2 regions of the Streptococcus sp. ST16 genome follow, and region 1 is predicted to be linked to the other one. Evidence: predicted binding sites of a transcription regulator. Region 1 holds the regulator's gene; the other holds the start of a gene.
What was found. The regulator Rex, encoded in region 1, represses fermentation and respiration genes when NADH is low (regulators of the CRP and FNR family bind a similar motif). The targets are predictions, from matches to a motif close to TTGTGAANTANTTCACAA.

Region 1 (12,563 bases):
TCAAGCCTAGTCACGATGTGAACCTGCTGGTTTTCATATTCTTGCTTAACATAGTAGCCCTTGATAAAATTCGCAATGGTATTAGAATGATTGACACTGGGGATGGAAGCTACTCCATAAGGTTTATTCAAAACCAGAAAATGGTCATCCTCATAGAGAATATCCAGTGGCCGCTCAATTGCTTCCAACGTTTCAAAGCCTTCCTCCGCTGGAATATCAATGGTCACCCTGTCTCCAACATCTAAGAGATAAGTTGCATTTTGAGGTTGACCATTGACCAGAATAGCCCCACCTCGAAACTTAATCTTAGCCAAAAGTCCCTTGGAAACCTCATGTTTCTTGAGGAAAGTTTTGACTTTGACGTGCTCATCTGCGATAAATTCGAACCTCATTCATCCACCTCGCCAATGAAGGCATCTTTGACACGATTCCAGAAACTAGTGTGGCTTGGAGTCGCTACGAAGTGAATCTTGTGATGGTCGATTTGATACTCAATCCGTTCGATATTACGGAATGAATAGACGCTGTTATCGACTGATATGGTGTGGTAATCATTGCGTGTTGGTAAGAGCTCAATCTTATCTTTTTTGGGAATAATGATTGATGATCCCAGAGTGCGATAGACTCGGTTGTTAAGACTCGCTATCTCCGTCAACTGCAAGGCTTCAATGGTAGGATGCAAGACAGCTCCACCCAAGGACTTGTTGTAGGCAGTACTTCCCGTCGGCGTTGAAACAGTCACTCCATCTCCACGAAATCGCTCGAACGGAACGTGGTTAATGATGATATCCGCAACCATGGTGCGATCTGATCGACGGATGCTCGCTTCATTTAAAGCTCGGAAGATTTTCACTTCTCCATTTTCAAGCGTTACCTTGACATTCAAAACTGGATAAGAAACCTTGGCGCCAGTGTCTAGCAGAAGATTAGTCACCAACTGATCCAACTCAAAATCACGATAATCTGTGTAAAATCCCAAATGCCCTGTATGAACACCTACGAATCGAACTTTGTCTAACTGATTCTCATACTTGTGAAAGGCAGACAAAAGCATCCCATCGCCACCAATCGAAATCACGATGTCGGGATTGGTATCGTTCAGTATAAAATGTTGTTTCTTTAGTTTTTCCCTCAGCTCATGCAAAACCTTCTGACTCTGCGGCTTTCTATTTGCTATGAGGTCAACTCGTTTACCTGTATTCTTCATCTGTATCGTCACTATTTCCTACACCATCGTTTAGTTTTCTGCTCAATGGATCAAAGAGAGCCTGCGCTTCCTGTATATCGTCACGAATCTTACCCATTTCTTCATCCAGTTGATAAGCTATTTTCGCTGTAATTTCCAGTCTTTTCCTGATTTCTTCTGGAAAATCGCCCTGGTATTTATAATTGAGCGAGTGTTCAATCGTAGCCCAGAAATTCATGGCTAACGTCCGTATTTGAATTTCCGCCAAAATCGTCTTAGCCCCGTTGATCGTATCAACCGTGTACTCAACAACCACGTGATAAGAACGATAACCTGAAGCCTTACGATGAGTGATATAGTCTCGTTCCTGAACGATTCTCATATCTTGGCGTTTACGTAGAATCTCAACCACTTCTTTAACGTCATCAACAAACTGAACCATGACACGTAAACCAGCAATATCTTGCAGATCATGTTCTAGATTTGCATAAGTAATTCCTCGACGAGCCATCTTCTCTTTGATACTTTCAATCGGTTTGACACGACCCGTTACAAACTCAATCGGAGAATGCTTGTTTTGCTTACGATACTGTTTGCGAATTCCTCGAAGTTTAATCTTCAATTCACCAACAGCCTGAATGTAAGGATCTAAAAATTCTTCCCATTCTATGGTCATACTTTCTCCCTTGTAATGTTTGATTGCTCTGTCGAAAATCTTTGATTTTTTCAGTACATTCGTATACAATAAATACATTGTCCATTATACCATAAATCGCTTTCAAAGATATAGAAAAGGTTGAAAAAATGAAACATTTAGAAATAGAATTGAAAACACTTCTGAAAAAAGAGGACTATGATCATCTAAAAAAGCAGTTTTCCCATATCCAACCCGTCCTTCAGAAAAACTACTACATTGACACACCAGATTTCCAATTGCGTGAAAAGAAGGTTGCCATGCGCATTCGCACTTTTGCAGATTGGGCGGAATTGACCTTGAAAGTACCTCAAACTGTAGGAAATATGGAATACAATCAGAAACTAACTCTTCCAGAAGCTGAATCATATCTAGAAAAACTAAAACTACCTCAAGGGCTCGTTCTAGAGAAGCTCGCTAAGATTGGCATCGAAAGCCATGATTGGCTTGTTTTAGGCTGCCTTTCGACTCTTCGTTATGAAACGAAAACAGAAATTGGCTTAATGGCCTTAGATGAAAGTCACTACTTTGACCAAACGGACTATGAACTCGAGCTTGAAGTCACAGACCATGAAAAAGGGAAAGCCGATTTTCGGAAATTTTTAGATGAAAATCACATAACTTATCAGAAAGCTCCATCAAAATTAATTCGTTTTATTAAAAGCATGAAAAAAAGCTGAAATAATCTCCTTTTTTTGGTAGAATAGAAAAGATAAAAATAAAAGAATCTTGCTTTGAAAAACAAAACTTTCTCAAAGGAGATTCACAAAGTTTACAGAGGACGGTCTATAATGTCAGATAGAAACAACATGAAACTTTTCACCCTAAACTCTAACCCAGAAATCGCTCAAAAGATTGCGGATACAGTTGGTGTACCTCTCGGGAAATTATCCTCTCGTCAATTTTCTGATGGTGAAATCCAGGTCAACATCGAAGAAAGTGTTCGTGGTTACGATGTTTACATCATCCAGTCAACCAGCTACCCCGTTAGCAACCACTTGATGGAATTATTAATCATGGTTGATGCTTGTGTTCGTGCAAGTGCTCATAGTATCAACGTTGTCCTTCCTTACTTTGGTTATGCTCGTCAGGATCGTATCGCTTCTTCTCGCGAACCCCTCACTGCAAAATTGGTTGCCAATATGCTTGTCAAGGCTGGTGTAAGCCGTGTTCTAACGCTTGACCTCCACGCTGTTCAGGTCCAAGGTTTCTTTGACATTCCTGTAGACAATCTTTATACTGTTCCTCTATTTGCTAAGCACTACTGTGATAAAGGACTTCTTGGCTCTGATGTTGTTGTTGTTAGTCCAAAGAACTCTGGTGTTAAACGTGCTCGTAGTTTGGCTGAATACCTTGATGCCCCTATCGCTATCATTGACTACGCCCAAGACGATTCTAATCGTAACGAAGGCTATATCATTGGGGATGTCAAAGGCAAGAAGGCTATCTTAATTGACGATATTCTAAATACTGGTCGTACTTTCTCTGAAGCAGCCAAAATCGTTGAACGTGAAGGCGCAACTGAGATTTATGCAGTTTCTAGTCACGGTTTATTTGTTGAAGGTGCAGCAGACCTCCTTGATGCTACAAACATCAAAGAAATCCTTGTGACAGATTCAGTAGCAACTAAAGAAAGAACTCCTGAAAATGTATGCTACATTACTGCTAGCGAGTTAATCGGAGATGCTATCGTCCGCATCCATGAAAGAAAACCAGTTAGCCCACTCTTTGCATATAATAAAAAGGAATAAGGTGATTCTTTGATTTATTTGGACAATGCTGCAACGACTCCTATGTCAGCAGTTGCTATTTCAGAAATGACCAAGGTCATGCAAGAAACCCATGGTAATCCTTCTAGTATTCATAGTCATGGTCGACAGGCTGGCAAGCTCTTGCGAGAAGCCCGTCAGGAACTAGCCCAGTTATTGGGGACAAAATCTCAACATATCTTTTTCACATCTGGTGGTACAGAAAGCAACAATACAGCTATTATCGGCTATTGTCTCCGTCATCAAAAAAATGGAAAACATATCATCACGACAGCTATTGAACACCATTCTGTGCTTGAGACTATCGATTATCTGGTGCAACATTTTGGTTTTGAAGCGAGTATCATCCAACCAGTAAATCAAGAAATAACTGCCCAGCAAATTCAAGAAGCTTTACGTGACGATACCATTCTCGTTTCCACTATGTATGCTAATAATGAAACGGGCAGTCTCTTACCTATCGCTGAGATTGGACGTGTTTTAAAAGAGCATCCTGCGGCTTATCATGTAGATGCTGTTCAAGCTATCGGGAAACTTCCTATCCATCCTGAGGAATTGGGAATTGATTTCCTCAGCGCTTCTGCCCACAAATTCCATGGACCAAAAGGAGTCGGCTTTCTTTATGCTTCTTCCGCGGACTTTGATTCCTACCTTCACGGTGGAGACCAAGAACAAAAAAAACGAGCTGGAACAGAAAATCTTGCTGCCATTGTAGGCATGGTCGCTGCTCTCAAAGAGGACTTAGAGCAGCAAGCTGAACATTACCAAAAACTAGAGGGATTAAAATCTGCTTTTCTAGATGAGATTGCAGATCTAGAATACTATCTCAATGAAAGCAACCACCAGCTTCCTTATGTTATCAACATTGGCTTTCCTGGTCAAAAAAATGATTTGCTCTTACTCCAGTTAGACCTTGAAGGAATTTCAATTTCTACCGGTTCGGCTTGTACTGCTGGTGTCGTGCAAACCAGTCATGTACTTGAAGCTCTTTATGGGCCTGATTCTCATCGTTTAACAGAATCTGTCCGTATCAGTCTGTCTCCACTTAATACCGAGGAAGAACTGAAACAACTCGCACAAACCTTAAAAAATATTATTGGAGATTAATCTAATGGCATTCGAAAAAACCATTAAACTACAAAACTGCCGCTACGACTATACACTTAGCCCATCTGTCAAAAAATTCACGCTCAAAGACAATACTTTCTTTGAAACAAAAGTTGGAAACTTCGAACTAACTCGTCTGCTTGAGAAAGTACCTAACAGCGGCGAAGGCTTCAACCTAAAAATCATCATCAATAAAGACCTTACAGGTGCTAAACTCAACATCACTGACAAATCTGGCCTTCGTTTGGTGAATATCTTTAAATCAGAAGACCATCATATTCACCAAGAGAAATTCTACTTCCTCATGGACAGCCTTGTAGAACGCGGAATCTTCACAAAAGAAGAAAGATAATTGGCTATGTATCGACTTACCTATCAAGATAACTATCACGTAGAACGTACACTTGAATATAAGGATTACGAAGAGCTTATGTTATCTCTATCAGGTTGTGTAACTCTTCCAGATACATTCCTAGTTACCTCATTAACCTTTGATGATAAAGTTATCTATCAAGGATTGGTCGGAGATCTCTACCGTTTTCTATCACAAGCTAATTTTTAAGACTAAAACTAAGATTTTCTTAGTTTTTTCTTGTTTTTGTTGATTTTTTCACAATGTTTCTATAAAATAGAAGAATAGAAAGGTTGTGGTTTTGTGAAAGATAAACAGTCTGCTATTCCAAAAGCAACAGCAAAAAGACTCTCTCTCTACTATCGAATTTTCAAGAGATTTCATGCCGAGAAAATCGAACGTGCCAACTCCAAGCAAATTGCAGAGGCTATCGGTATCGATTCTGCGACTGTTCGTCGTGATTTTTCCTATTTTGGCGAACTAGGTCGTCGTGGTTTTGGTTATGATGTTAAAAAACTGATGACTTTTTTTGCTGACCTCCTTAATGATAACTCCATTACCAATGTTATGTTGGTTGGAATTGGGAATATGGGGCATGCCCTTCTCCACTATCGCTTCCATGAGCGTAACAAGATGAAAATCATCATGGCATTTGACCTAGATGACCATCCAGAAGTTGGAACCCAGACACCTGATGGAATTCCAATCTATGGTATCTCACAGATTAAAGAAAAAATCAAAGAAGCAGATGTCAAAACTGCTATCCTAACAGTTCCAAGTGTTCAATCACAAGAAGTTGCCAATCTTTTGGTTGATGCAGGTATAAAAGGTATTCTCAGCTTTTCCCCTGTTCACCTTCACCTCCCAAAAGATGTGGTCGTTCAGTATGTTGATTTAACAAGCGAACTCCAAACTCTCCTCTATTTTATGCGTAAAGAGGATTAGAAAGCGAAAGCATTTATGAAAAAACCAGTTATTGGGATTACAGGAAATGAAAAAACTCATCCAGATGATGACATCATGATGAGCTATGCAGCGAAAGGCTTTGTTGAAGGAGTCAAGGATGCTGGCGGAATTCCAATCATCCTACCGATTGGTGATCAAGAAATGGCAAGCCATTACGTCGCTATGATTGACAAACTCATCCTAACAGGTGGGCAAAATGTTGATCCAAAATTCTATGGCCAGCCTAAAACAATTGACAGTGATGACTACCATCTTCAAAGAGATGAATTTGAATTAGCCCTTATCAGAGAAGCCATCAAGCAGAAGAAACCAATTTTCTCTGTTTGTCGAGGTACCCAGCTCTTCAACGTCGCTATGGGGGGCACGCTTCACCAAGATATCGAGGATCATTGGCAGGACTGTTCAGCCGAATACACGACCCAACGCCTCGTGACTGAGCCTGATACAATTCTCCGAGAAATCTATGGAGAAATCTCGCATATCAATTCCTTCCATCACCAGAGTATTAAGGATCTAGCCCCCAATTTAAAGGTTGTAGCACATGATCCTAAAGATGGAATAATTGAGGCTGTGACAACTACGGACGGCTTCCCTTATCTTGGTGTTCAATGGCATCCTGAATTTCTCTTTGAAAACCGCCCCAAGGATAAAACACTATTTGACTATGTTGTTAACGAACTCTAGATTAAATCTGTCTTTTCACGGTAACTAAAGTAATCCGAGTGCGAGACAATTAGGTGGTCTAAGAAAACGATTCCCATCAGTTCGCAAGCTTCCTTCACTAGCTTAGTGACATGGTCATCATTTCGACTAGGAGATACAGCACCGGATGGATGATTGTGAACGAGAATCACAGAAGTTGCCATATGCTTCAAAGCATAGTGAAGGATTTCCCTCGGTTCAGCAATACTGCGTGTCGCAGAGCCGATAAAAATAGTTTGCTGATGGATGATTTGATTTTGAGTATTGAGATAGAGCGCCACTAGGTGCTCTTGTTTTTTGTCGCCAAGTTCCTGTTGCATTTTCTTGGCTAGCTTTTGACTGCTGAGAATACTTTCCATCTCAAGGGTTTCATGTTTGTGAATACGATGCCCCAGTTCAATCACTGCTTGTAATTCAATGGCTTTAATCCGTCCAATACCAGACAGACTCTGCAATTCCTGCAGGGTCATTTTTTTCAAATCAGTTAGACTAGTCAGACTATTCAAGACTTTTTGGGCTATTTCAAAAACGTTGGCATGACGTGTTCCAGTTCTGAGTAGTATAGCTAGCAATTCTTGATTGCTCAGAGCCTCTACTCCTTCTTTAACTAGTCTTTCTCTAGGCAAGAGTGAATCTTCTTGGAATGAAATACTGTACATAAAAATCCTCCTCACTTTATTATTCGTGAGGAGGATGAAAAATTAGATTTTTTTCTCAATTGGGGCAACGCTGGCTAGGAGTTTTTTCAGCCCTACTTTTGGGAAATTGATTTTCAATTCCTGCGTAGCACCGCTACCTAAAACTTCAAGGACCGTTCCCTCTCCCCACTTCTTGTGGAGAACAATATCCCCAATAGACCAACTTGTATCAGTCGAATCTTTTTTATTTCCGGCTGCAAACTGTCCAAACGGGAGACCGCTTGACTGGATAGAGCTTGGTGCAGCATTTCGTTTCCGTTTTTGAAGGGCCTGGGCTAAGCTCATACCTTGTCCAAAAGCAATTCCACCACTGCTATACGAAGCCTTGAAACTAGTATTTGCCGGACGAGCCAAGCCTTGATATTCAAGCAAGTCCGAACTAATTTCATTGATGAAACGTGTTGGACGGTTATAATTGGTACGACCGAAAAGCAAGCGAGAGTTGGCATTGGTTAGATAGAGGATTTTCTCCGCGCGCGTGATACCTACATAGGCCAAACGGCGTTCTTCTTCCAGTTCATCAGGATCCTCAGCTGCGCGGCTAAGCGGAAAGACATTCTCCTCCATCCCAATGATAAAGACAACTGGGAACTCGAGTCCCTTAGCAGCGTGCAAGGTCATCAAGGTTACTTCAGATGTCTCCTGACTGCCAGAGTCCGTATCAGCAATCAAGGCCAAGTCATTCAAGAAACGACTGAGTTTATCTAAACCTGTTGCCTCTTCTTGACTATCAGGATTGTCGTCAAAATTCTTAGTAACAGATAGGAACTCTTCGATGTTTTCAACCCGTGCCTTGCTTTCCAAGGTTGCCTGAGCATTAAGATTATCGACATAACCTGTTTTTTCTAGAACAGCTTCCACTAGCTCGGTGATGGTTAATTGATCCAGTTGCTCCCGCAAATCCAGAATCATATTGGCAAAATCCCAGATAGACTGGGCTGCTTTACCTTTGATGCCAGACAGCATGATATTAGCTGAAGCATCCAGCATAGACATGTCTTGCATATTCGCAAAATCGCGAATTTTCTCAACGGTTCCTGGGCCGATTCCGCGTTTAGGTTCGTTAATAATGCGCTCAAAACTGATATTATCACTCAAATTGGCAATGAGATTAAGATAGGCGATAATATCTCGGATTTCCTTACGACTGTAGAACTTAGTCCCTCCAACCATAGTATACGGAATATTGGACTTGAGCAGGGCTTCCTCAATAGTACGAGACTGGGCGTTAGTCCGATAAAGAACTGCAAAGTCTTTGTGAAGGAAGTTTTGGCTGCGACCAAGTTCATCGATGGTTTTGGCTACAAAAACAGCCTCATCTTGTTCATCGTTGGCTCTGTAGTAGACGATTTGCTCCCCATCCGCATTCTGGGTCCAGAGATTCTTAGGACGGCGGTTTTTATTATTTTTGATGACATCGTTTGCTGCTTGAAGAATGGTTTTAGTTGAACGATAATTCTCCTCTAACAAAACGACCTTGGCGTTAGGGTAATCTTTCTCAAAATCCAAGATATTCTGCATATCAGCCCCACGCCAACCGTAGATAGATTGGTCTGCATCACCGACCACGCAGATGTTTTTAAAGCGTGAAGCCAAGAGTTTGACCAGTTGGTACTGGGCATGGTTGGTATCTTGGTACTCATCAACGTGAATGTACTGGAACTTCTGCTGATAGTAGGTCAGAACGTCAGGATTCTGATCAAAGAGACGCAAGGTCAGCATAATCAAATCATCAAAGTCAACGGACTCAGACTGACGAAGCTCCTTTTGATAGGCTGTATAACATTGAGCCACAATTTGTGTGTACATATCTCCAGCTTGGGCAGCATAAGCCACATCATCAATCAGGTCATTCTTAGCATTGGAAATGGTTCCCAAAATAGTCCGTTCATTCCATTTTTTAGGATCCAAGTTTAATTGCTTAAGAATGCGTTTCATGAGAGTTCGTTGCTCTCCTGGATCTACAATGGTGAAGTTCCGATTGTAGCCAATATGATCCGCATCACGACGTAGGATACGAACACACATGGAGTGAAAGGTCGCAATCAGACAGTCCTGAGTAGCTGGATTAAGGCTATAGGCACGCTCCTTCATCTCACGCGCAGCCTTATTGGTAAAGGTAATGGCCAAGATATTCCAAGGATTGACCATCTTTTCATCAATCAAGTAGGCGATTCTGTGAGTTAAAACACGAGTCTTCCCAGAACCAGCCCCCGCCATGATTAACAAGGGGCCTTCAGTCGTTTGCACCGCCTCAGCCTGACGGTCATTCATTCCATTCAATAATGCGTTCATTTTCTCTTCCTTACTCTTGAAGTCAATGTTTCTATTATATCAGAAATCAGGGAAAATATCTTTACCTAGACTGGTTGCGTGTGGAATTCTACTCTTTCATATCATCAGGAGGAGTCAATGACTTTTGCATCCAAACGATATCATGCCATTTTCCAAACTTATAGCCTATCTTAGGGAAATGAGCCACTTGTTCATAGCCACTCTTTCGGTGAAGAAAAATGCTCCTATCATTTGGCAAAGCGATACAAGCTAAGAAGCGTAAGTAACCCCTAGACACTAGTTCTTCCTCCAGACAGTCATAGAGTAGACTCCCTAACCCTCGACCTTCGGCTTCTTGATGCAAGTAAATTGACACTTCAACTGACCAATCATAAGCTCTCCTATCATAATAGGTGGAAGCATAGGCATATCCCAAAATTTTGCCTTCTTCCTCTAGCACTAGATAAGGATACTTAAGCAAGGTCTTTTGGATTCTTATTTGAAATTCTTCAACACTTGACACCTCATATTCAAATGTAATGGCTGTATTAAGGACATAAGGAGCATAAATAGCAAGCAGGTCTGGAATATCAGACTCCCTTACTGTTCGAATCTTTGGCATATATTCCTCTCTCTAAAATCGAAAATGAGCTTGGATAGCTTTTCCAAACTCATTTGAATTCAATTAAACTATTAGAACAATCCTAGAACGGTTCCGTCACTTTCAACATCCATATTGAGAGCGGCTGGACGTTTTGGAAGACCTGGCATAGTCATGACATCGCCAGTAAGGGCTACAATAAAGCCTGCGCCTAGTTTTGGTACCAACTCACGAATGGTAATTTCAAAGTTTTCTGGTGCCCCAAGTGCATTTGGATTGTCTGAGAAACTATATTGAGTTTTAGCCATACAGATTGGCAATTTGTCCCAACCATTCTGAACAATTTGGGCAATTTGCGTTTGGGCTTTCTTCTCAAAGTTCACTTTGCTACCACGGTAGATCTCTGTAACAATCTTTTCAATCTTTTCTTGGACAGAAAGGTCATTGTCATACAAACGTTTATAGTTAACTGGTGTTTCAGCAATCGTCTTGACAAGCGTTTCAGCAAGAGCTACTCCACCTTCTGCACCGTCAGCCCAGACACTAGCCAACTCAACTGGAACATCGATTGAGGCACAAAGTTCCTTCAAGGCTGCGATTTCAGCTTCTGTATCAGAGACAAATTCATTAATCGCAACAACTGCTGGAATACCAAACTTACGGATGTTCTCAACGTGGCGTTTTAAATTAGCAAAACCAGCACGGATCGCCTCCACATTTTTCTCTGTAAGAGCGTCCTTAGCTACACCACCATTCATCTTAAGGGCACGGAGGGTTGCGACGATGACAACAGCATCTGGAGATGTTGGCAAGTTTGGTGTCTTGATATCAAGGAATTTCTCAGCACCAAGGTCTGCACCAAAACCAGCTTCAGTAACAGTATAGTCAGCCAAACGAAGGGCTGTGCTTGTTGCCAAGACTGAGTTACATCCATGAGCGATATTAGCAAATGGACCACCGTGTACAAAGGCAGGCGTTCCGTAAATTGTCTGAACGAGATTTGGCTTAATAGCATCCTTCAAAATCAATGCCAAAGCACCCTCAACCTGCAAATCACCAACAGAAACTGGTGTACGGTCATAGCGATATCCGATAACAATATTCGCCAAACGACGTTTCAAATCTTCAATATCAGTCGCCAAGCAAAGAATGGCCATGATTTCAGAAGCGACGGTAATGTCAAAGCCATCCTCACGAGGAATACCATTTAGAGGACCACCAAGTCCAACGGTCACATGACGAAGTGCGCGGTCGTTCAAGTCTACAACACGTTTCCAGAGGATACGACGTTGGTCGATTCCCAACTCATTCCCTTGGTGCAGGTGATTGTCAATCAAGGCAGAAAGAGCATTGTTGGCAGTTGTAATGGCATGCATATCCCCAGTAAAGTGAAGGTTGATGTCTTCCATTGGCAACACTTGGGCATAACCACCTCCTGCAGCACCACCCTTAATCCCCATTACTGGACCAAGTGACGGTTCGCGAATGGCAATCATCGTTTTCTTGCCAATCTTGTTCAAGGCATCCGCAAGACCAATGGTAATAGTTGATTTCCCCTCACCAGCAGGTGTTGGGTTAATGGCAGTTACCAAGATCAATTTTCCAACTGGATTGCTCTCAACCGCACGAATTTTATCAAAGCTGAGCTTAGCCTTGTACTTTCCGTACAACTCCAAATCATCGTAAGAAATCCCAAGTTTCTCCACAACATCCACGATTGGCTTTAACTCAATGCTCTGTGCGATTTCAATATCTGTTTTCATAGCAAACTCCTCTAACCTCTAATATGATAACTCATTATAACACAAAAAAAGTTTTTTCACATACAAAAAGCTTAGTAAAGTTTATAAACATAAAGTTTTAAGGCCGATTTTAGTCGTCTTTTTTACTTTTTATAAGTTTTTATAGCCAAAAACTATAATCTTGCTGGAAAATTAGATAAAAAAACAAACGCTTTCTTTTGATTCTATTTTATTTTTTGGTATAATAGTCCTATGAAAATTTTAGTTACGTCAGGCGGTACCAGTGAAGCAATCGATAGCGTCCGCTCTATCACTAATCACTCGACTGGTCGCTTGGGGAAAATCATCACCGAAGCCCTACTTGCTGCTGGTCATGAGGTTTGTTTGATAACGACAAAACGAGCTTTGAAGCCAGAAGCTCATCCTAATCTAATCATTCGAGAAATTAACAATACCAACGACCTTCTAGTTG
Region 2 (12,563 bases), on a different contig from region 1:
TGAAGACTTCTCCTCCCATGAGACGATCCACTAACTCTTGTTTTTCTTTACATTGCTTTGATTTGTAATTTTTTAGAAGTTCGTGAAAAAGATAATAATCATCCAGTCTGAGTCCTTTTTCTCCTAGACGATGGCTAATCTCACTCACCTCTTCATAGGGTTCTTTGTTGAAACGGCGCTTATGGCTTTCCTGTTTTCGAATATTATCCAGGATGCGATTTCTAAATTTTGTTTTAAAGCAGACATACAGTCGATGGCGCTCACCCCCTAGCAACTCTGGATGGCTACTGACCAGTTCATAGAGGCACATCATGCCCTCCTGATCCCAGTCCTCTTTCTCCCACAGATGTAGATGATAATCTTTACGACACTTATGGACAATCCCCTTCGTTTCTTCGTATAGTTCTTTCAGATTCATAGACCTCTCCTTTCTGCATTTAGTTTAGCAAAATGCACGAACCCATGAATCTATTTCCTCTATTCTATACTTCTCCCTCTCTCAACGGCACATAAAAAGAGAGGCAAGGCCTCTCTGGGGTTATAATTCTGCAATTTGGTTTAGGTTTACTTCTGCAATCGTATCATTACCAAACATAGAGATAATCATCTTCACTTTATTGTTATCAATTTCGGTAATTTTACCTGTGTAGTCTGCAAAAGCGCCATCAATGATACGGACAGTCTGACCAACTTCAACGTCAATGTCAAACTCTTGAACAGTTTGTCCCATTGAAACCAGAATATCACGGATTTCTTGTTCCAATAGTGGAGTTGGTTTTGATCTGTTCCCGTGTGAGCCAACGAATCCTGTTACGTTAGGTGTGTTTCGAACGACGAACCATGCTTCATCGGTCATGACCATTTCTACAAGGACATAACCTGGGAAGCGATTCTCTTCAACTTCCTTTTTCTTTCCATTTTTCTCAACTTGCACAGTTTGTGTTGGAATCTCAACGCGTAGAATATTATCCAACATGTTATATGTTTGTGCACGTTGCAATAGATTTTCTTTTACCTTATTTTCATAGCCAGAATAAGTTTGTAGAACAAACCATCCCTTGCCAAAACTATCCATGATATTTCCTTTCATAATAGAAGAAAGCTAGCAGAAGTTCTCCGCCTTTCTTCTAAAAAATGTTAATAAATCGAATCAAACCTGAAACAATCAACTGGTCAAAAATGTAAATGATGACCACAAAGAAGGCTGTGTATTCCATAATAGAGCGAAAATCTCTCCAGCTTTCCTTGCGAGTTGGCCACGTTGTTTCTTTACGAAGTTTAAAAATATCCTTAATAAAACCCATCGTTCTCTCCTATCTCGTTTCTCTATGTGTCGTATATTTCCCACAATGTTTACAAAATTTATTTACTTCTAGTCGTGTTGGCTTGGGGTTCCCACTAGTTTTGATTGAGTAATTCCTTGAACCGCAAACTGCACAAGCTAGGCTTGCTTTTTTTAGTGCCATAACGCCTCCATCTTATCTATTATAACAAGAAACCTAGGCTTTGACAAGCCTCTTAACGAAATAGATTAAGGAATGAGTCCCATATTGTCTGGGCTTTTTCTTTTATCTTAGCTTCTGAAATCGCACGTCCCGCTTCATCTACAAGATTTTGTGCACGACTACGAATATCCGCTATCGGATCCTCCGACTGGTTTGCCTCATTTTCAATAGCTTGTTTTTTAGTATTTTCTGGTTCAATCCCATTTTGTTTATAAGCATTCTCAACTGTAAAAGTGCTACCTGGAGTGTAAGGCAAAATGGTATTAGCCATACTTCTAAAGACGTGGGCTGCTCCATTTGATGTCGAACCTGCCAGATAATGGTTTTCATCCGTCGTCGGGAAACCGAGCCAGTGGGTAATTACCACATCTGGAGTATAGCCAATCACCCACTGGTCACTAGTATATACTGAATTAAAAGCAGCCTCAGTAGTACCTGTCTTTCCAGCCATAACATAATCTGTTGGCGACGAACTAATTCCTGTACCATTGGTAAATGTTCCTAGCATCATGCTGGTCATTTTATCGGCTACCGACTTATCAATCACTCGTTTTTGGGAATTTTTATGACTCTTGATGACCTGGCCACTGGCATTTTCAATACGAGTGATAAAATGCGCTTCAGGCATCAGACCTTCATTAGCAAAGGTTGCATAGGCTTGTGCCATCTGGAGGGGATTCGTCTCTACGCCTCCACCGAGAGCGACTCCAAGAACTCGATCAACATTTTCCATATTCAGGCCAAATCTCTCCCCAGCGTCAAAAGCTTTGTCAATACCTAATACATTTACAGTCGCAACTGCCGGTAAATTGAGTGATTCAGCCAAAGCCTGATACATAGGTACTTCTGGAGATGTCTTAATGCCCGCATAATTATCCACTTGATAACTATCGTACTGCATCGTATGATTATCCAGTTGCTTGTTTAAGGCCCATCCTGCTTCTACTGCAGGTGTATAAACGACTAAAGGTTTAATGGTTGAGCCCGGGCTACGCTTAGACTGAGTGGCATAGTTGAAATTGCGGAAGCCTGGTTTGTCATCGCCAGCTACGCGGCCAACAACGCTACGCACCCCACCTGTTTTAGGCTCTAAAGCAACACTACCTGATTCGGCGTGTGTCCCGTCTTCTGCCTTTGGAAATAGTGAGGTATTTTCATAAACAACCTGCATATTGGCTTGGTAGTTTTGGTCAAGTTCTGTATAGATTCGATAGCCGTTGTTGACAATCTCTTCTTCTGTGAGATTGTACTTGGAAACCGCTTCGTTGACAACTGCATCAAAATAGGACGGGTAACGATAATCCGAAACCTTCCCTTCATACTTATCTTGCAGTTGAGAAGCCATATCTATTCCAGCTGCTTCGGTCTCTTGATTTTTATCAATATAGCCCGCTGCAACCATATTTTGCAAAACAGTATCCCTACGGTTGGTCGAAGTTTCAACAGAATTTAATGGATTATACAATTCTGGTCCCTTAAGCATCCCTGCTAGAGTGGCCGCCTGATCAAGCGTTAGTTGTGAAGCCGATACACCGAAATATTTCTTACTCGCATCTTCAACACCCCATACCCCATTTCCAAAGTAGGCGTTATTGAGGTACATAGTAAGGATTTGCTCCTTGCTGTATTTCTTTGTCAACTCTAAGGCAAGGAAAAACTCCTTGGCCTTCCGTTCAACGGTCTGGTCCTGGGAAAGATAGGCATTTTTCGCCAACTGTTGAGTGATGGTGGACCCCCCTCCAGAACGGCCTGCTGTAAGGATGGCTAGAAAGAAACGACCGTAGTTAATCCCATCATTTTTATAGAAGGAACGGTCCTCTGTCGCGACGACAGCATTCTGCAAGTCTTTGCTGATATCTGCCAGCTCAACATAGGTTCCCTTTTGACCGGATAGGGCTCCTGCCTCTTTTTCTTCGCGGTCAAAAATCAGAGTTCGGGTTTTCAGGGCATTTTGTAAGTCATTGACATTGGTAGACTTGGCTATCGCAAATAGATAGGTTCCTACCAACAAACCAGCACTCAACCCTAAAATGATGACGATTTTTGTCAGATGATAACGACGCCAAAATTTCCGAATTGGGCCTACTTGGGACATTTTTTTTCTATCGCTCCGTGAACGACGCATGCTAGTCGAATCAGACTCCGCTGATTCATTCGTTTCTTTCTTAAAGAGAGAAAGAAACTTCTCAAATAATTTATCTAATTTCATGCGTTTATTTTATCATCTTCACCATGGGAACTCAAGAATTTAGCTACTCCCTATCCAAATAGGGCTTTTTTTGTTACAATATCTGTATGCAATTCATATTTACATTACCCGAATCCCTGCCTCAAATGACGGTCAAACAATTTCTAGAGGAACAACTCCTCATCCCTAGAAAAATCCGTCATTTTTTGAGAACCAAGAAGAACATCTTAATTAACCACGAAGAAGTTCACTGGAACGAGATGGTGAAGCCAGGGGATATTTGCCAATTGACTTTTGACGAGGAAGATTATCCCAAAAAGGAAATACTTTGGGGAAATCCAGACCTCGTTCAAGAAGTTTATCAAGACCAACATCTCATTATCGTCAACAAGCCAGAAGGAATGAAAACGCATGGGAATCAACCCAAGGAGATCGCCCTTCTCAACCATGTCTCTGCTTACGTTGGGCAAACTTGCTATGTCGTTCATCGTCTAGATATGGAAACCAGTGGGCTAGTGCTTTTTGCTAAAAACCCTTTTATCCTGCCCATCCTCAATCGCTTGTTGGAGAAAAAAGACATCGCTCGCGAGTACTGGGCACTCGTAGAAGGACGAGTAGAGAGTAAAGAACTTATCTTTCGAGATAAAATTGGCCGTGATCGACATGATCGCAGAAAACGAGTAGTAGATCCCAAAAATGGGCAATATGCTGAAACGCATATCAGTCGATTGAAGCAATTCCCAAACAAAACAGCTCTTGTTCGTTGCAAGCTAAAGACCGGTCGAACGCATCAGATTCGTGTTCACCTCTCTCATCACAAGCATCCTATCTTGGGCGACCCTCTCTATAATAGTAAATCAAAAGCAAGCCGGCTTATGCTTCACGCCTTTCGCCTTTCTTTTACCCATCCACTTACCTTAGAAAAATTGAGTTTCACTGTTCTATCGGATACTTTTGAAAAAGAATTAAAAAAGAATGGATGACATTATCATCTATTCTTTTATCTATACAAAAAAGCAAGGCTTTCTGGCCTTGCTTTTTTATCGACTCAAGAATTATTTAGCGATTTTTGCAAAGTATTCAAGAGTACGAACAAGTTGTGAAGTGTAAGACATTTCGTTGTCATACCATGAAACAACTTTAACCAATTGTTTACCGTCAACGTCAAGAACTTTAGTTTGAGTTGCGTCAAACAATGAACCGAATGACATACCTACGATATCAGAAGATACGATTGGATCTTCAGTGTAACCGTATGATTCGTTAGAAGCTGCTTTCATAGCTGCGTTTACTTCATCAACAGTAACGTTCTTATCAAGAACTGCTACCAATTCAGTTACAGAACCTGTTGGAACAGGAACACGTTGAGCAGCTCCGTCCAATTTACCGTTCAATTCAGGGATAACCAAACCGATTGCTTTAGCAGCACCAGTTGAGTTAGGAACGATGTTAGCTGCAGCAGCACGAGCACGGCGAAGGTCACCTTTACGGTGTGGTCCATCAAGAACCATTTGGTCACCAGTGTAACCGTGGATAGTAGTCATCAAACCTTCAACGATACCGAAGTTGTCATGAAGAGCTTTAGCCATTGGAGCCAAACAGTTTGTAGTACATGAAGCACCTGAGATAACTGTTTCAGTACCATCAAGAATATCATGGTTAGTGTTAAATACAACTGTTTTAACATCTGATCCACCAGGAGCAGTGATAACAACTTTCTTAGCACCACCAGCGTGCAAGTGTTTTTCAGCAGCTGCTTTAGTAGCAAAGAAACCAGTTGCTTCAAGAACGATTTCTACACCGTCGTTAGCCCAGTCGATTTGTTCTGGATCACGTTCAGCAGAAACTTTAACGAATTTACCGTTAACTTCAAATCCGCCTTCTTTAACTTCTACAGTACCGTCGAAACGACCTTGAGTTGTATCGTATTTCAACAAGTGTGCAAGCATCACTGGATCTGTAAGGTCGTTGATGCGAGTAACTTCAACACCTTCTACGTTTTGGATACGGCGGAAAGCAAGACGACCGATACGTCCGAAACCGTTAATACCAACTTTAACTACCATTAGTGATTTCCTCCTTATGAAAATCATGAAAATTTTATTGTGAAAAGAGTAACTTGAATCACTACAAATCACCTTTCAACACACCTATTATATAACTATTTGAGTTTAATTGCAAGTATGGGCGTCGATTTTCTCTCTTGCTTTTCTACTTTTCCACTCCTTTTCATTCACTTATTCTTTAATTTTTAAATATATCCCTACAATCTTTTATAATGTCCGTATATTATCTCCATTTTCACGCTCAATCTTAATTCCAGGTCTATCTGAGTTCACAAAAAAGAGACAGGATAACTCCTGCCTCTAGGCTGATAAACGATTATTTACGACGTCCTGGACGTTCTTTATAACCATAGTAAGCATCTGCCATGATTTCTTCCATGTCAGCTACCATTGGCAAGCGTGGGTTAGCAGGTGAACATTGGTCTTCATAAGCAAGCAAGGCAATTTCATGCAAGCTGTCTTTCCAAGCTTTTTCATCGATTCCTTGATCCTTGAAATTCATCTTGATACCTACTGCAACACCAAGGTCGTAAACAGCTTTAGCGTATGCTTCAACTGCTTCTTCAGGAGTTGAGTGAGGCAATCCAAGCATTTTCGCGATGTCTTGGAATTTCTCATCAGCTTTCCAGTAGTTGTACTTAGGCCATGTAGTAGTCTTAGATGGACGAGTTCCGTTGTAACGGATAACATATGGAAGCAAGATTGCGTTTGTACGTCCGTGAACAGTGTGGTGAACACCACCAATCTTGTGGGCCATTGAGTGGCTCATGCCAAGGAAGGCATTGGCGAAGGCCATACCAGCCATTGTAGACGCATTATGCATTTTTTCACGTGCTTCTGGGTCAGCAGTCTTAACAGATTTTTCCAACCATTCAAAGACAAGTTTGATTGTTTGAAGCGCAATACCGTCTGTGTAGTCGTTGGCAAAGTTTGAAGTATAAGCTTCAGTAGCGTGAGTCAAGACGTCCATACCAGTGTCAGCTGCGATGAAGTCTGGAACTGATTCAACCAAAGCAGGGTCAACAATCGCAATAGTTGGTGTCAATGAGTAGTCAGCCAATGGGTATTTGCGGTTGTTTTTCTTGTCAGAGATAACGGCAAATGGTGTTACTTCTGAACCTGTACCTGAAGTTGTTGGAATACCGATGTACTTCGCTTTCTTACCAAGTGATGGGAAGCGGAAGGCACGTTTACGGATGTCCATGAATTTTTGAACCAAGTCACGGAAGTCGATTTCTGGTTGTTCGTAGAAGAGCCACATTACTTTGGCCGCGTCCATTGGAGAACCACCACCAAGAGCGATAATTGTATCTGGTTCAAATGCTTTCATCACTTCAGCACCACGTTCTACAGTTGTGATGTCTGGATCTGGTTCAACATCTGAGAATACTTGAATAGTTACACGGTTGCTACGTTTGTTCAATTGGTCAATAATTCGTTGAACAAAGCCAAGTTTTTCGATAGATTTGTCTGTAACAATCATAACGCGTTCAATATCTTCACATGTTTGAAGGTATTGGATAGAATTGCGTTCGAAGTAAATTTTTGAAGGAACTTTAAACCACTGCATATTATTTCTACGTTTCCCTACTTTCTTAATGTTTAGAAGGTTGATCGCACTCACGTTATCACCGACTGAATTGTGTCCATATGAGCCACATCCAAGTGTCAAGGATGGGATGAAGGCATTGTAAACGTCACCGATACCACCGAAAGTAGATGGAGAGTTCCAGATAATACGCATAGCTTTGATCTCTGTACCAAAGCGTTTAGCAAGAGCTTCGTCTTTTGTATGGATAGCTGCTGAGTGACCAAGTCCGTTAAACTCAACCATTTGACGAGCTTTTGTAAGACCATCTTCTGTATCTTCAGCTTTTAATACAGCGATAACTGGTGATAATTTTTCACGAGTCAATGGTTCTTTTGGTCCTACTTCTGCACATTCCGCAGCCAAGATGTTTGTTCCTTCTGGAACACTGAATCCTGCTTGTTCTGCAATCCATGCAGCTGGTTTACCAACGATGTTTGCATTTAGTTTAGCACCAGCACAGTTTTTGCTATTTGCTTTAGCTCCGAAGCAGAATTCTTCAAGAAGAGCTTTTTCTTTCTTGTTTACAAAGTAAGTATGGTATGATTTGAATTCTTCTACAAATTCGTCATACACTTCTTTATCAATGATAACGGCTTGTTCTGATGCACAGACCATCCCATTATCAAATGATTTAGACATAACGATGTCATGAGCAGCTTGACGAAGGTCAGCAGATTTTTCTACATAGGCAGGTACGTTTCCGGCACCTACCCCAAGAGCTGGTTTTCCACATGAGTATGCAGCTTTAACCATAGCATTCCCACCAGTTGCGAGGATAGTCGCAACACCTTCGTGGTTCATAAGTGCCCCAGTTGCTTCCATAGATGGCTCTGTAATCCATTGAACACAGTTTTCAGGTGCACCGGCTGCGATGGCTGCATCACGAACGATTTGTGCAGCATGAGCAGAAGATTCTTGAGCTGATGGGTGGAAGGCGAAAACAATTGGGTTACGTGTCTTCAAAGCAATCAATGATTTGAAAATCGCTGTTGAAGTTGGGTTTGTTGTTGGAGTGATACCACAAATAACTCCGACTGGCTCCGCAATCTTCGTCAAACCTGTAATTGGATCATCTTCGATAACTCCAGCTGTTTTAACTCCACGCATATTGTTCACTACGTGTTCACAGGCAAATAGATTTTTTGTCGCCTTATCTTCAAATACACCACGACCAGTTTCTTCAACTGCGTGTTGTGCAAGGATACCGTGCGCATCAAGTGCTGCAACAGACGCTTTTGCTACGATGTAGTCAACTTGCTCTTGGTTCAACTTGCGCATTTCATCAAGCGCAACCAAGGCTTTTTTCACGAGACCGTCGACATGCTTTTCAGCAGCAAGTTGTTTTTCCTCTGGTGTTACTGTTTTTTTATCAGCCATATTATCCTCCATAGCCTTTAAGGATGTTATCCTTTGTTAATTTTTTCACAAGTTCATTATAACTCTTTTTTTATACTTTGTAAACAGTTTCATAAGCATTTCACAAAGAAATTTCCTAAATTTGTGATTTTTTTCTCAACCCACCTGTGCAATAGGGTTTTATCTGGATGATTGTGAAATTATGAAAAATATTTTTTTATTTCACAAAGTTTTTTCTAGTTGATAGCTATTTACCGAATTTAATAACAGAAAACGCTTTCTTTTTTGCTTTTAAAAATAGCCTCCTCATCTGGAGACTACTGTTTTTGTTGGAAAACGCCTTGTTTAAAGGTTCCTTCATAGACAACTTCTTGTTCTGTCGTCAACTTTCCTTGACCTTCAGCCTGGCCATTTACAAAATCACCTTCGTATTTCCAGCCATCTTTTGATTGGAACGTTCCTTTTCCATTAAAGGCTCCATTATTGAAATCACCTGTATATTGGTCCCCATTTTCAAAGGTCATGGTCCCCCGACCATTCATTTTCCCTCGTACCAGGGTACCATCATAAACAAGGGCACCACCATCAAGTGTCAGGACACCCTTTTTGGGTGTATTTAGTAGAAATACCGAAAGGGCACAGAGTGCAATTACGACTACTGCAATGAACTCTAGCCTAGGGCGAGTTAGGTAAACTCTATACTTTTCATAGATTTGTTTAAGCTTTTCCATTGTCACTCTCATTTTCTAATCGATCTAGCCAGCTTTTACAGCCACTTGTGATGCGAGCATAGGTTTCCTCAAAATCTCCTGTATACCAAGGATCTGGAACACTTTCAGATGCAAAAGGGTAGATCTTATGCTGCAATTCCTGAGGACACATTTGACGCAGATCTGAAACGTTTGAAGCATCCATCCCGATAATGTAATCAAATGACTCAAAATCTTCTCTACGAACCTGGAGTGATGTTTTGTCTTTGTCATAAGGAATCTGATATTGCTGGAAAATCCCTTGCGTTCCCTTATGAATCGGATTACCATGTTCCCAAGACGAAGTCGCACGACTCTCAATCTGGTAATCGCTCGTCATGGATTTCATCACAAACTCTGCCATGGGGCTACGGCAGATGTTTCCTAAGCAAACAAATACTATTTTTCTCATCCCTTTTCCTCTTACTTCATAGAAAAACGGGAGTGACAGGTCCCGTTTTATTCTTCGATTGCTCCGCTTTCGTCAACAACTGTTCCTTCTGGTGTCACAGCCTCTTTGAGCGGCAAAACGGTCTTGATAGCAGCTAATTCAAAAGTCAAATAGACCCCATCTACATCAAGTACGATTGTTCTCTTCTCAGTGTCTACTTCATCCACTGTTCCGTAAAGGCCGCCAATTGTAATAACTTCATAGCCTTTTTGAAGCTTGTTCAAGCTTTCCATACGCTTTTGCGCTTGTTTCTTTTGAGAACGTTGCATAAAGAACATCAAGGCCATCATACCTACAAGCATGATTAAAAAAGTAATATTTGGATTCATTGTTTTCTCCTTTGTCTTTTACATAGGACTACTATATCAAATTTCAGCTACTTTTACAAGGTTGTGCCTTACTTTTATGGTTATAAAAAATCAGAGTTTTCACTCTGATTTCTACGATTACTTCAAGTTTTGAACGACTTTGACTAGATTTTCTACCGTAAATCCGTACTCTGCCAATACTTTTGGTGCTGGGGCAGATGCTCCGAAAGTATCAATACCGAGAACTGCACCATCAAGGCCAACATATTTGTACCAGTTTTGAGTTGCACCCATTTCGACTGCAACACGACGGCGAACTGCATTTGGAAGGATTTCTTCCTTGTAAGTTGCATCTTGTGCGTCAAAGACATCTGTAGATGGCATGCTGACTACGCGGACTTTTGCACCTTGACTAGCTAATTCTTTGGCAGCTGCGACAGCTAGATTGACCTCTGAACCTGTTGCAATCAAAATCGTATCAAAGTCTGCCGCATTTTCATAGACAACATAGGCACCTTTCGCAACCTTGTCGAAGTCTGTTCCCTCTTCAACAGTCAAGTTTTGGCGTGTCAAGACAAGGGCAGTTGGTGTTTTCTCGCTTGTCACTGCAAGGTACCAAGCCGCTTGAGTTTCACGCGCATCTGCTGGGCGGAAAACATTCAGATTTGGCATAGCACGGAGACCTGCTAAGTGTTCAACTGGTTCGTGAGTTGGACCATCTTCACCAACTGCGATTGAATCGTGAGTAAAGACATAAGTCACAGGAAGTCCTTGCAAGGCTGACAAGCGAACAGCTGCTTTCACATAGTCAGAAAAGACGAAGAAAGTACCACCGTATACACGAAGTCCACCATGAAGGGCCATCCCGTTCAAGATCGTTCCCATTGCAAATTCACGAACACCAAACTGAATGTTGCGGTTCAAGCGATTAGCATCGTCTTGAAGTCCATCCGTTTTGATATAAGTCATGTTTGAGTGAGCGAGGTCAGCTGATCCACCTAGGAAAGTTGGCAACTTAGCAGCTACAACGTTCAAAGCATCCTGACTTGAATTACGAGTTGCTTGAGAGAAACCATTTTCTAAGGCTGGGAAGTCTGCTGGAGTCACTTTAACTGGATCACGTCCGTCGATAATAGCTTCTACTTCTGCAGCCAGTTCTGGATACGCTTCTTTATAGTCAGCAACTAGTTTTGTCCATGCTTCATAGGCTGATGCACCACGGTCTGCAACATTTTCCTTGAAATCAACATATACTTCAGCTGGGATTTCAAATGGTTCATAGTCCCAACCGAGGGCTTGACGAGTTGCTGCAGTTTCGTCTGCACCAAGAGGAGCACCGTGTACAGCATTGGTTCCTTGTTTGTTTGGAGAGCCATATCCAATCACAGTCTTCACTTCAATCAAAGATGGTTTGCCTGAAGCTTTGGCTGCTTCAATAGCTGCATGGATTGCTTCCAAGTCTGTTCCATCTTCAACCAAGGCTGTATGCCAACCGTAGGCATTGTAACGGTCACGAACACTTTCTGTAAAGGAATCCTTTGTCTCACCATCCAAGTTGATGTCATTTGAATCATAAAGAACCACCAACTTGTCAAGTTTTTGCAAGCCTGCGTATGAAGCCGCCTCACTTGAGACACCTTCCATCAAGTCTCCGTCTCCACAGATCACATAAGTATAGTGGTCAAAGATATTGAAACCTTCGCGGTTATACTTCGCCGCAAGGAAACGTTCTGCTTGGGCAAAACCAGTAGCAGTAGAAATCCCTTGTCCTAGAGGACCAGTTGTAGCGTCAACCCCTGCTGTATGGCCAAATTCTGGGTGACCTGGTGTTTTGGAACCCCATTGGCGGAAGCTCTTGACTTCATCCATGCTGACATCTTCAAAACCAGAAAGGTGAAGAAGGGCATAGAGAAGCATAGAGCCGTGTCCTGCTGAAAGAATAAAGCGATCGCGGTTGATCCAGTTTGGTTGAGCTGGATTGATACGAAGTTGCTTTGTAAAGAGGCTATAGGCCATAGGAGCAGCCCCCATAACCACCCCTGGGTGACCTGAGTTTGCTTTGTTGATGGCGTCAATACCTAGAAAACGAATTGCATTAACAGATAGATTTGACATAGAATTTCCTTTCTCTTTGAAGTGATTAATGAATCACACATCCTATTTTTCTATTATATGAAAAAATGCATAGAATAGCAATAAAACAATTTGCGTTCATCTAACACATTTGATTTGTCTATCCTCTCGTCACTTCATAGTACGGGAGCAAACGAGTATAAGCGTCTTCTAGCTCCTCCAATATCGCTTTTACTGACTGATTTTCAATGAAGGAAACATCTGACTTGACTAAGA

Region 2: adhE (bifunctional acetaldehyde-CoA/alcohol dehydrogenase) is a predicted target of Rex. The motif match lies at 8,761-8,778, and genes of this name have one in related genera.

What each region holds. Positions count from the first base shown of each region.
Region 1 is NZ_JBJUSE010000001.1:203,511-216,073, reverse strand. Features, by position in the region: gene ACIY14_RS01090 (RluA family pseudouridine synthase) at 1-392, opposite strand, end outside; gene ACIY14_RS01085 (NAD kinase) at 389-1,207, opposite strand; gene ACIY14_RS01080 (GTP pyrophosphokinase family protein) at 1,191-1,862, opposite strand; gene ACIY14_RS01075 (CYTH domain-containing protein) at 1,991-2,560, shown strand; gene ACIY14_RS01070 (ribose-phosphate diphosphokinase) at 2,672-3,631, shown strand; gene ACIY14_RS01065 (cysteine desulfurase family protein) at 3,641-4,756, shown strand; gene ACIY14_RS01060 (DUF1831 domain-containing protein) at 4,761-5,108, shown strand; gene ACIY14_RS01055 (DUF4649 family protein) at 5,115-5,318, shown strand; gene ACIY14_RS01050 (redox-sensing transcriptional repressor Rex) at 5,412-6,053, shown strand; gene ACIY14_RS01045 (gamma-glutamyl-gamma-aminobutyrate hydrolase family protein) at 6,069-6,758, shown strand; gene radC (RadC family protein) at 6,755-7,435, opposite strand; gene pcrA (DNA helicase PcrA) at 7,478-9,769, opposite strand; gene ACIY14_RS01030 (GNAT family N-acetyltransferase) at 9,858-10,370, opposite strand; gene ACIY14_RS01025 (formate--tetrahydrofolate ligase) at 10,442-12,112, opposite strand; gene coaB (phosphopantothenate--cysteine ligase) at 12,344-12,563, shown strand, end outside.
Region 2 is NZ_JBJUSE010000012.1:39,837-52,399, reverse strand. Features, by position in the region: gene ACIY14_RS07870 (sigma-70 family RNA polymerase sigma factor) at 1-418, opposite strand, end outside; gene nusG (transcription termination/antitermination protein NusG) at 539-1,075, opposite strand; gene secE (preprotein translocase subunit SecE) at 1,128-1,304, opposite strand; gene rpmG (50S ribosomal protein L33) at 1,314-1,466, opposite strand; gene pbp2a (penicillin-binding protein PBP2A) at 1,519-3,714, opposite strand; gene ACIY14_RS07845 (RluA family pseudouridine synthase) at 3,801-4,676, shown strand; gene gap (type I glyceraldehyde-3-phosphate dehydrogenase) at 4,749-5,759, opposite strand; gene adhE (bifunctional acetaldehyde-CoA/alcohol dehydrogenase) at 6,076-8,727, opposite strand; gene ACIY14_RS07830 (hypothetical protein) at 9,024-9,437, opposite strand; gene ACIY14_RS07825 (low molecular weight protein-tyrosine-phosphatase) at 9,424-9,867, opposite strand; gene yajC (preprotein translocase subunit YajC) at 9,915-10,235, opposite strand; gene tkt (transketolase) at 10,353-12,329, opposite strand; gene ACIY14_RS07810 (HI_0552 family protein) at 12,448-12,563, opposite strand, start outside.